Methylibium petroleiphilum PM1: one gene and its partner. The protein of the gene in region 2 interacts with the protein of the main gene of each other region in a pairwise test. Links are inferred from orthologs where the notes say so. Each region holds a gene or a part of one and is shown on either strand. Other genes may lie near its edges.

Evidence for each region. The genes of interacting proteins can lie anywhere in the genome.
Region 1: the proteins of hflK (region 2) and ftsH interact in binary tests that used the Escherichia coli proteins (3 or more experiments, as listed by UniProt). The link is inferred for Methylibium petroleiphilum PM1 from one-to-one orthologs.

What each region holds. Positions count from the first base shown.
Region 1 is NC_008825.1:1,363,066-1,368,077, forward strand. What follows is about bases 1,635-4,619. They hold ftsH (ATP-dependent zinc metalloprotease FtsH), read left to right. Parts: upstream 1,635-2,158; coding sequence 2,159-4,081; downstream 4,082-4,619. Other genes in these bases: MPE_RS06370 (RlmE family RNA methyltransferase), read left to right, coding at 1,635-1,981; folP (dihydropteroate synthase), read left to right, coding at 4,164-4,619. Also shown: MPE_RS06355 (DUF4149 domain-containing protein), read left to right, coding at 1-69; MPE_RS06360 (DUF502 domain-containing protein), read left to right, coding at 137-814; MPE_RS06365 (YhbY family RNA-binding protein), read right to left, coding at 816-1,286; more of MPE_RS06370, read left to right, coding at 1,307-1,634; more of folP, read left to right, coding at 4,620-5,000. UniProt on the Escherichia coli protein: Acts as a processive, ATP-dependent zinc metallopeptidase for both cytoplasmic and membrane proteins. Plays a role in the quality control of integral membrane proteins.
Region 2 is NC_008825.1:2,128,821-2,134,843, reverse strand. The notes cover bases 2,020-5,019. They hold hflK (FtsH protease activity modulator HflK), read left to right. Parts: upstream 2,020-2,865; coding sequence 2,866-4,173; downstream 4,174-5,019. Other genes in these bases: hflC (protease modulator HflC), read left to right, coding at 4,188-5,019; hflX (GTPase HflX), read left to right, coding at 2,020-2,869. In the rest of the region: ribosome biogenesis GTPase Der, read left to right, coding at 1-1,237; RNA chaperone Hfq, read left to right, coding at 1,309-1,554; more of hflX, read left to right, coding at 1,625-2,019; more of hflC, read left to right, coding at 5,020-5,078; MPE_RS10030 (DUF2065 domain-containing protein), read left to right, coding at 5,114-5,302; MPE_RS10025 (ATP phosphoribosyltransferase regulatory subunit), read left to right, coding at 5,383-6,023.

The sequences.
Region 1 (5,012 bases), 770 kb from region 2 along the record:
TCGACGACCCTCTACGCCGTGAAGAGCCTGTTGGTCGCTACATTGGCCTGGCGGGCGGCACGGGGCTGACGTCCCGGTTCGGTGCTTCCGCAGCGTGCGGAGGCCGATTGTTTACCGCCCCGAGGAGAGTCGCTTCATGACGTCCATGCCGCCGCCGCTGAAACGGACGCTGACGAGCATCTTCCTCGCCGGCTTGCTGGCTGCGCTGCCATTGGCTGCCACGCTTCTGGTCATCGTGTGGGTGCTGCGCCTGCTGTTCGCCTATGTCGGGCCGGGCAGCTTCATCGGTCAGCGACTGGTGGCGCTGGGCCTGGGCGGCGGCAGCTCCGAGGTGCTGGGCTACCTGATCGGCGTTGCCCTGGTGCTGGCGGCGATCTTCGCGCTCGGTGTCGTGGTCCAGACGCGCCTGCGCGGCTGGCTGGCACGCAGCGTCGACGCGCTGATCCAGCGCATTCCGGTCGTGCGCAGCATTTACGGCATCACCCAGCGCTTCGTCGAACTGCTGTCGCCGCGCGGGGCCGACGGCGGCGGGCTTCAGTCGATGCGGCCGGTCTGGTGCCACTTCGGCGGACCGGGCGGCGTGGCGGTGCTGGGCCTGCTGTCGGCCGCCGAGACCATCGACCTGGGCGGTGCGCCTTACCACGCAGTGCTGGTGCCGACCGCCCCGGTGCCGGTCGGCGGCGGGTTGCTCTACGTGCCGCAGGCGTGGATCACGCCGGCCGAGATCGGCATCGACGCGCTGACGAGCATCTACGTTTCCATGGGCGTCACCTCGGCCCAGTACCTGCCGCAGACGCCGGCAGACGGCCGATGACTCAGTCGCCCAGTTTCTTCTTGCTTGGCAGCCGCTCCTTGGCCCGCTTGACGATGCCGCCGGAGGTGATGCGCTGGTTGCCCAGCACGGTGAGCTTCTTCACCTGGGCACGGTGGTTGCCGCTCTTGGAGAACTTCAGGATCTTCACCACCCGCGGGCCGGCCTGGCGGTGTTCGTCCGGCGTCTTTTCCTTCGGCTCGACCGGGCGCCACAGCACCAGCAGCTTGCCGATGTGCTGGACGGGCGCCGCGCCGAGCTGTTCGCACAGCGTGGCGAAGATCGTTTCGCGGGTCTCGCGTTCGTCGGAGAACACGCGTACCTTGATCAGGCCGTGGGCCTTCAGCGCGGCGTCTGCCTCCTTGGTGACGGCGGGAGTCAGACCCTCGCCGCCGATCATCACGACCGGATCGAGGTGGTGCGCATCGGCACGGTGGGCCTTGCGCTCGGCAGGCGTGAGTTGAATGGCAGGCATCCCCGTATTATCGACGCGACATGAAAGTCAAAACCAAGAGCAAGAAGGTCAACAAGGCGTGGCTCAACGATCACATCAACGATCCCTACGTCAAGCTGGCCCAGAAGGAGGGCTACCGGGCCCGTGCCGCCTACAAGCTCAAGGAGATCGATGAGGCGCTGGGGCTGATCAAGCCGGGCCAGGTCGTCGTCGACCTCGGCGCGGCACCCGGCGCCTGGAGCCAGTACCTGCGCCGCAGGTTCGCACCCAAAGAGGCCGGCACCGGCGGCGCCGCGGCCGGTGCACTGAACGGCCGCATCATTGCACTCGACCTCCTGGATTTCGAGCCGATCGAGGGCGTGCAGTTCATCCAGGGCGATTTCCACGATGAGGCGGTGCTTGCGGAATTGAGCGCCGCGATCGGCGGGCGCGGCGTCGACGTGGTCGTGTCGGACATGGCGCCGAACCTCTCTGGCATCGCCTCCTCAGATTCCGCGCGCATCGCGCTGCTGGTGGAGCTGGCGGTCGAATTCGCCGAAACCCACCTCCATCCGCACGGCGCGCTGGTCTGCAAGGTGTTCCACGGCAGCGGCCACAGCCAGCTGGTCGAGCTGTTCAAGAAGCGTTTCCGGGTCGTGAAACCGATCAAGCCCAAGGCATCTCGTGACAAGTCGTCGGAAACCTTTCTGGTCGGCATCGGTCTCAAATCGAGGTGAAACCGGCGGAAATTCCCGCGAATCCAGGCCTTGACCTATCGCAGCCGATGACAAAGCCGATCGGCGTCCCGGGGTTGACTGGACTAAACTCGGCCCCATATCCCGCGAGAGTGAGACATATCCCGTGCAGCAAGTGAGTGACGCCCATTTCGGGCAGGATTCGGTGAAGGAGCCGCGGTGAACAATCAATGGTTCTCGAAGGTCGCTGTCTGGCTGGTGATCGCCCTGGTGCTGTTCACCGTGTTCAAGCAGTTCGACCGCACGGCGGCCGCGGGCGGGCAGATCGGCTATTCCGACTTCCTCGAAGAGGTGCGCAGCAAGCGCATCTCGACCGTTACCCTGCAGGAGAGCGGCAACGGTGCGACGGAGATCCGGGCGGCCACCACCGATGGCAAGACGCTGCGCACCACCGCCACTTACCTTGATCGGGGGCTGGTCGGAGACCTGATCAACAACGGCGTCAAGTTCGACGTCAAGCCGCGGGAGGAGCCGTCGATCCTGATGAGCATCCTGCTCAGCTGGGGCCCGATGTTGCTGCTGATCGGCGTGTGGATCTATTTCATGCGACAGATGCAGGGCGGCGGCAAGGGCGGCGCCTTCAGTTTCGGCAAGTCCAAGGCGAGGATGCTGGACGAAGCCAACAACTCCACCACGTTTGCCGACGTTGCCGGCTGTGACGAAGCGAAAGAGGAAGTCAAGGAGTTGGTCGACTTCCTGAAGGACCCGCAGAAGTTCCAGAAGCTCGGTGGGCGCATCCCGCGCGGCGTGTTGCTGGTCGGCCCGCCAGGCACCGGCAAGACCCTGCTCGCCAAGGCGATCGCCGGCGAGGCGAAGGTGCCGTTCTTCTCGATCTCGGGTTCCGACTTCGTCGAGATGTTCGTCGGTGTCGGCGCGGCGCGTGTGCGCGACATGTTCGAGCAGGCCAAGAAGAGCGCGCCCTGCATCATCTTCGTCGATGAAATCGACGCGGTCGGGCGCCACCGCGGCGCTGGCCTGGGCGGCGGCAACGACGAACGCGAGCAAACGCTGAATCAGATGTTGGTCGAGATGGACGGCTTCGAGACCAACCTCGGCGTCATCGTGATGGCGGCCACCAACCGGCCCGACATCCTGGATCCGGCTCTGCTGCGTCCGGGCCGTTTCGACCGCCAGGTCTACGTGACGCTGCCCGACGTGCGGGGCCGCGAGCAGATCCTGAACGTGCACATGCGCAAGGTGCCGATCGGCCAGGACATCCGCGCTGACATCCTGGCGCGCGGCACGCCGGGCTTCTCGGGCGCCGACCTGGCTAACCTGGTCAACGAAGCGGCGCTGTTCGCCGCGCGGCGCAGCGCCCGCGTCGTCGAGATGGCCGACTTCGAGAAGGCCAAGGACAAGATCATGATGGGCCCCGAGCGCAAGTCCATGGTCATGCCCGAGGAGGAGCGCCGCAACACCGCCTACCACGAGGCTGGCCACGCACTGGTGGCGCGTCTGATGCCCAAGACCGACCCGGTGCACAAGGTCACCGTGATTCCGCGTGGTCGCGCGCTGGGCGTGACCATGCAGTTGCCGGAGACCGACCGCTACAGCATGGACAAGGAGCGCATGCTGAGCACGATCTCGGTGCTGTTCGGCGGCCGCATCGCCGAAGAGGTGTTCATGAACCAGATGACCACCGGCGCCAGCAACGACTTCGAGCGCGCGACCCAGATCGCCCGCGACATGGTGATGCGCTACGGCATGACCGACGAACTGGGCCCGATGGTCTACTCCGAGAACGAAGGCGAGGTCTTCCTCGGTCGCTCGGTCACGAAGACGACCAACATGTCCGAAGAGACGATGCGCAAGGTCGACTCGGTGATCCGCCGCATCATCGACGAGCAGTACACCACCGCCCGCAAGCTCATCGAGGACAACCAGGACAAGATGCACGCGATGGCGAAGGCGCTGCTGGAATGGGAAACCATCGACGCAGAGCAGATCGACGACATCATGGGCGGCAAGCCGCCGCGGCCGCCGAAGGACTGGACGCCCAGTAGCGCGGCCGGCGTGAACGGCGGCAGCGGTAACGGCGGCACGCCGGCCGTCAGCACCGACGGTGCTCCGGCCGCGGTCTGACGTTCCGCTCGTTTGTCGATCGCGCAACGGGGCTTCGGCCCCGTTTGCTTTGAGCGGATCTCTTTTCCCCACTGACCCCACGATGTTCTGGCAGACCACGCGATTCCGCATCGATCTCGTCGCCCCGCGCGTCATGGGCATCGTCAATGTCACGCCGGACTCCTTCTCCGATGGCGGGCTGCATGGGGGCGCCGCCGGGGCGCTGGCCCACTGCGAGCAGTTGCTGAAGGACGGCGCCGACATCCTCGACATTGGTGGCGAATCGACCCGCCCGGGCGCGGAGCCGGTGCCGCTGCAGGACGAACTGGCACGCGTGCTGCCGGTGCTGCGCGGCGCGATGGCGCTCGGCGTGCCTGTGTCGCTAGACAGCTACAAGCCCGAGGTGATGCGCGCCGCGCTCGACCTCGGTGTGGACATCGTCAACGACATCAAGGCGCTGCGCGAACCCGGGGCGCTGGACGTGGTGGCGGCGCACGCGAACTGCGGTGTCTGCCTGATGCACATGCGCGGCGACCAGCCGAAGACCATGCAGGACGGCGATCCGCAGTACGACGACGTGGTGACCGAGGTGCGCTCCTTCCTGCGGGCGCGCGTCGAAGCGCTGCGAGCGCGGGGCGTCGACGACGCCCGGATCACGCTCGACCCGGGCATCGGCTTCGGCAAGCGCACCGAGCACAACGTGGCGCTGCTGGTCCGTCAGCAAGAGCTGCTGGGCCTGGGGCTGCCGCTGCTGGCGGGCTGGTCGCGCAAGGGCGTGCTGGGCCGGCTGACCGGCCGCGAGATCGGCGACCGCCTGGTGCCCAGCGTCGCGGCGGCGCTCGCCTCGGTGCAGCGCGGGGCGCGCATCGTGCGCGTGCACGACGTGGCCGCCACCGTCGATGCGTTGAAAGTGTGGCGGGCTGCCGGTCTTTGCCCGTGAGCGCAGGATTCG
Region 2 (6,023 bases):
CCTGACCCGCGACCGCCATTACGGTGATGGGCGGCTCGGCGAACGCGAGTTCATCGTCGTCGACACCGGCGGCTTCGAGCCCACGGCCGAGAGCGGCATCTACAAGGAGATGGCCAAGCAGACGCGCCAGGCGGTGGCGGAGTCCGACGTGGTCATCTTCGTGGTCGACGTCCGCGCCGGCGTCACCGGGCAGGACCATGACATCGCACGCTACCTGCGCACTGCCGGCAAGAAGGTGCTGCTCGCTGCCAACAAGGCCGAGGGCATGCTGGAAGGCATCCAGCTGGCCGAGTTCTACGAGCTCGGCATGGGCGAGCCGCTGGCGGTGTCGTCGGCACACGGGCAGGGCATCCGCAGCCTGCTGACGGCGGCGCTGGAGGACTTTGCGTTCGACGAGCCCGACGATCTCGCGCTCGACGACCCCGAACGGCCGATCCGCCTGGCGGTAGCGGGTCGCCCGAACGTGGGCAAGTCGACGTTGATCAACACCTGGCTCGGTGAAGAGCGGCTGGTGGCCTTCGACCTGCCCGGCACCACACGCGACGCCATCAGCGTTCCGTTCGAGCGCAATGGCCAGAAGTTCGAGTTGATCGACACTGCCGGCCTGCGTCGCAAGGGCAAGGTGTTCGAGTCGATCGAGAAGTTCTCGGTCGTCAAGACGCTGCAGGCGATCGCCGACGCGAATGTCGTGCTGCTGTTGCTCGACGCGACCCAGGGGGTGACTGACCAGGACGCCCACATCGCCGGCTATATCCTCGATTCCGGCCGTGCCGTGGTGCTGGCGGTGAACAAGTGGGACGCGGTCGACAGCTACCAGCGCGAACTGCTGCAGCGCTCCATCGAGCAGCGGTTGGCGTTCCTGAAGTTCGCGCCGGTGCTGCACATCTCCGCCATCAAGCGCCAGGGCCTGGGGCCGGTGTGGAAGGCGATCGCCGACGCGTGGGCCTCGGCCACCAAGAAGCTCGCCACGCCGGTGCTGACGCGGGTGCTGCTGGAGGCGGTGCAGTTCCAGCAGCCCAAGCGCGCCGGCGCCTTCCGGCCCAAGCTGCGCTACGCCCACCAAGGCGGGCAGAACCCGCCGGTGATCGTGATCCACGGCAACTCGCTGGAGCATGTGACAGACGCCTACAAGCGCTTCCTGGAGGGGCGTTTCCGCTGCCACTTCCAGCTCAGCGGCACGCCGATGCGCATCGAGATGAAATCGTCACGGAACCCCTTCGCGGAGAAGGACTCGTAGTCTGAGGGCGTCGCCGGCTGGAGCCTGTGATACCTTCCATCCTCCAACAGCTTCACAACACGGACGATATCGTGAGCAACAAAGGGCAACTCCTACAAGACCCGTTCCTGAACCTGCTTCGCAAGGAGCACGTTCCGGTCTCGATCTACCTCGTGAACGGCATCAAGCTGCAGGGGCACATCGAGTCCTTCGACCAGTACGTGGTCTTGTTGCGCAACACCGTGACCCAGATGGTCTACAAGCACGCGATTTCCACCGTCGTGCCCGGCCGGGCCGTGAATTTCCAGGCCAACGACGCGCCGGAGTCGGCGGGCTGAACGGCTCGATGGACTCCCGGCATCCGTCTCGTCGCCTGACCGCCTGCCGCCAGACCCTGGTGGTTTCAGCTTGAGCGCGTCCACCGCCGTCAACGAGGCCAGGGCGGTGCTGGTCGGTGTCGACCTCGGCGCCGGCGCCTCCTTCGACGCCACCCTCGACGAACTGGCGCTGCTGGCCGAGTCGGCCGGCGACACGCCGGTGGCGCGCCTGATCGCTCGCCGCAAGGCGCCCGACGCCGCACTGTTCCTCGGTTCGGGCAAGGCCGACGAGCTGAAGGCGCTGGTGGCCGAAAGCGGCGGCCAGTGCGTGATCTTCGATCAGGCCTTGTCCCCGACGCAGCAGCGCAACCTGGAGCGCCATCTTGGCGTCGAGGTGCTCGACCGAACCGGCCTGATCCTCGAGATCTTCGCCGCGCGCGCTCAGAGCCACGAAGGCAAGCTGCAAGTCGAGCTCGCGCAGCTGCAGTACCTCAGCAACCGACTGGTGCGCCGGTGGACCCACCTCGAGCGCCAGCGCGGCGGCGTGGGTCATCGTGGCGGTCCGGGCGAACGCCAGATCGAACTCGATCGCCGCATGATCGGCGAGCGCATCAAGGCGCTCAAGGCGAGGCTCGACAAGGTGAAGCGCCAGCGCGGCACGCAACGGCGCTCGCGCGAGCGCGCCGGCACCTTCCGCGTCTCGCTGATCGGCTACACCAATGCCGGCAAGTCCACGCTGTTCAACGCGCTGGTCAAGGCCCGCAGCTACGCCGCCGACCAACTGTTCGCGACGCTCGACACCACCACGCGGCAGCTCTATCTCGAGGACGCGCAGCGCTCGGTCAGTCTGTCGGACACCGTGGGCTTCATCCGCGATCTGCCGCACACGCTGGTCAAGGCCTTCGCCGCCACGCTGCAGGAGGCTGCCGATGCCGATCTGCTGCTGCATGTGGTCGACGCTTCGAGCCCGGTGCTGGCCGAGCAGCGGGTCGAGGTGGAGCGCGTGCTCGCGGAGATCGACGCGGCCGGTATTCCCCAGATCCTGGTCTACAACAAGCTCGACCAGCTCGACGAGGAGCAGCGGCCTCGCGTGCTGGTGGATCGGCTCGAACTCGACGGCGGACGCCGCATCCCGCGCGTCTTCGTCAGTGCCTTGCGCGGTGTGGGGCTCGCCGAGCTGCGGGCGCTGGTGAGCGAGGCGCTGCTCGCCGACGGTGGCGAGGCGGGCGCGCCCGGTGCCTCGGTCTCCGACGCGCCGGTGCGCGACGTCGCCGACGCCGCGCCCTCCGATCACGATCCCATTCCCGCCTCCGTCTTGCTCCAACGACACGCATGAATACCTATAACGATGCAGGCGCAGCGCGCCCGCGGGGACGCCCCGCACTCCTGGTCGAGGCCCTGGCGCTGCTGTGGTCCGGCGCCGTGCGCCGCGCCGTCTGGCGCGCGCGTGGGGAGCGGCTGCTGGCGACCGGCGGCCGCAATGACGGCCCGCCCGATCTCGACGAGCTTTGGCGCGACTTCAATCGTCGCCTGAGCGGCCTGTTCGGTGGCAAAGGGGGTGGGAACAGTCCGCAGCCCGACGGCGGTGGCGCCAGCTCGCCACCGCCGGACCTGCGCAGCGCCGGTATCGGCATCGGCTTGATCGGCGCGGTCGTGGCGCTGATCTGGCTGGGCAGCGGCTTCTTCATCGTGCAGGAAGGGCAGCAGGGCGTCGTGATGTCCTTCGGCCGATACAGCCACACGGTCGAAGCCGGCTTCCAGTGGCGTTTCCCATACCCGTTCCAGTCGGCAGAGGTGGTGAACGTGACGCAGTTGCGGTCGGTCGAGGTCGGGCGCAATTCGGTGGTGCAGGCCACCGGGCTGAGGGACTCGTCGATGCTGACCCAGGACGAGAACATCGTCGACATCCGCTTCACGGTGCAGTACCGCCTGAAGGATTCGAAGGACTACCTGTTCGAGAACCGCAATGCGGACGAGGCGGTGGTGTTGGCCTCCGAATCCGCGGTGCGCGAGATCGTCGGTCGCAGCAACATGGACTCGGTGCTGTACGAGCAGCGCGATGCCATCGCGACCGACCTCGTCAAGTCCATCCAGGCGCAGCTCGATCGTCTGAAGACCGGCATCCTGATTTCCAACGTCAACGTGCAGAGTGTGGCGCCGCCCGAGCAGGTGCAGGCGGCGTTCGACGATGCCGTGAAGGCCGGCGCCGACCGCTCGCGCTTCAAGAACGAAGGCCAGGCCTACGCCAACGACGTGATCCCGAAGGCGCAGGGCACGGCCTCGCGCCTGCGCGAGGAGGCCGAGGGCTACAAGGCGCGCGTGATCGCGCAGGCCGAGGGCGATGCATCGCGCTTCAAGCAGGTGCTGACGGAGTACCAGAAGGCGCCGGCCGTCACGCGCGATCGCCTCTATGTGGACACGATGCGAGAGGTGTACTCCAACGTCAGCAAGATCATGATCGAGTCGCGCACCGGCTCTAACCTGCTGTACCTGCCGCTCGACAAGCTGATGCAATCGGCCGGGGCGACCGCCGCGGCCGCACCTGCGCCCGCGCTGCCGACCACCGAAAGCACCGGCACGTCACAGAACGATGTGCGATCGCGCGACAACCAGCGTTCGCGTGAGCGCGAAAGCCGTTGAGGAGAACAACAAGAATGAATCGCATCGGTCTGATCGTGGCGAGCGCTCTGCTCGCATTGATGATTGCCTCGAGCACGCTGTTCGTCGTCGACCAGCGGCAGTTCGCCGTGCTGTATGCGCTGGGCGAGATCAAGGAAGTCATTGCCCAGCCGGGGTTGAAGTTCAAGCTGCCCCCGCCGTTCCAGAACGTGGTCTTCCTCGACCGCCGCATCCAGAGCCTCGACAGCCCTGAAACGCGGCCGGTGTTCACCGCCGAGAAGACCAGTCTGGTGATCGACTGGCTGGTGAAGTGGCGCATCAAGGACCCGCGACAATTCATCCGCAACAGCGGCATCGATGCGCGCAATGTCGAGGCGCGGCTGGCACCGATCGTCCAGGCCGCGCTGAACGAGGAGGTCACCAAGGTCAGTGTGCGCCAGGTGCTCTCGACCGAGCGCGACAAGGTCATGCAGGGCGTGCTGCGGCGGTTGTCGGACGACGCCACGAGCTTCGGCATCGAGGTGGTCGACGTGCGGATCAAGCGGGTCGACTTCGTCGCCAACATCACCGAGGCCGTCTACCGCCGCATGGAGTCGGAGCGCAAGCGCGTCGCCAACGAGACCCGCTCCACCGGCCAGGCCGAAGGCGAGCAGGTGCGTGCCGACGCCGATCGGCAGCGCGAGGTCATTGTCGCCGAGGCCTATCGGGATGCACAGAAGGTCAAGGGTGACGGCGATGCCAAGGCTTCGGCCCTGTATGCCGAGGCCTTCGGTCGCGACCCGCAGTTCGCGCAGTTCTATCGCAGTCTCGAGGCCTATCGGGCGAGCTTTCGCAGCAAGACCGACGTGATGGTGGTCGAGCCCGAGAGCGAGTTCTTCCGCGCGATGCGAGGTGAGGGCGGGCCATCCTCCTCCCGTGCCAGGTGAGTCCGGGCTGACGGCGCGTTGCCGCAGGAGCCGGCATGTGGGACACGCTGTTCAGCGCGCTGGCGCTGATGCTGGTCTTCGAGGGGCTGCTGCCTTTCCTGAGTCCGCAGCGCTGGCGCCGGGTGTTCGAGCAGGCCACGCGGCTGAGCGACGGGCAACTGCGTTTTCTTGGCTTGAGCAGCATGCTGGGCGGGCTGGTGGTGCTGCTGGTTTTGGCAGGCTGATCACCGTTCGCGCAGGTCAATCGCGCGCGAATGCTGCTGGGGGCGCCGGTACAATGCGGTTTTAACCCCGCAGGCTTTTCATGACCTCTGCTTGGCTGCTGCCCGAGCACATTGCCGATGTGCTGCCCTCCGAGGCGCGGCGCATCGAGGAATTGCGGCGCACCGTGCTGGACGCGGCCCGCGTCTACGGCTACGAACTGGTGATGCCGCCCTTGCTCGAGCACCTCGAGTCGCTGCTGACGGGCACCGGGCACGAACTGGATTTACGGACCTTCAAGCTGGTCGATCAACTGAGCGGCCGCACGCTGGGTCTGCGTGCCGACACCACGCCCCAGGTGGCGCGCATCGACGCGCACCTGCTCAATCGCGATGGCATCACGCGCCTGTGCTACTGCGGCCCGGTGGCGCACACGCGGCCGGCCGGACTGCACGGTAGCCGGGAACCGCTGCAGTTCGGCGCCGAACTCTACGGTCATGCCGGACTCGAGGCCGATCTCGAGGTACAGGATCTGGCGCTCGACAGCTTGCGTGCCGCGGGTGTCCCGGGCCTGGTGCTCGACTTGGCCGACGCGCGTATCGTGCGCGGTCTGCTGGCCGGTGTCGCTTGCGACCCCGCGCGTCTGAACGAGGTGTACGCGGCGCTCGCTGCCAAGGACGGCACGGCGCTGCAGGCGCTTGGCAGCGGATTCGCCGCCGAGGTGCGGCAGGGGCTGCAGGCACT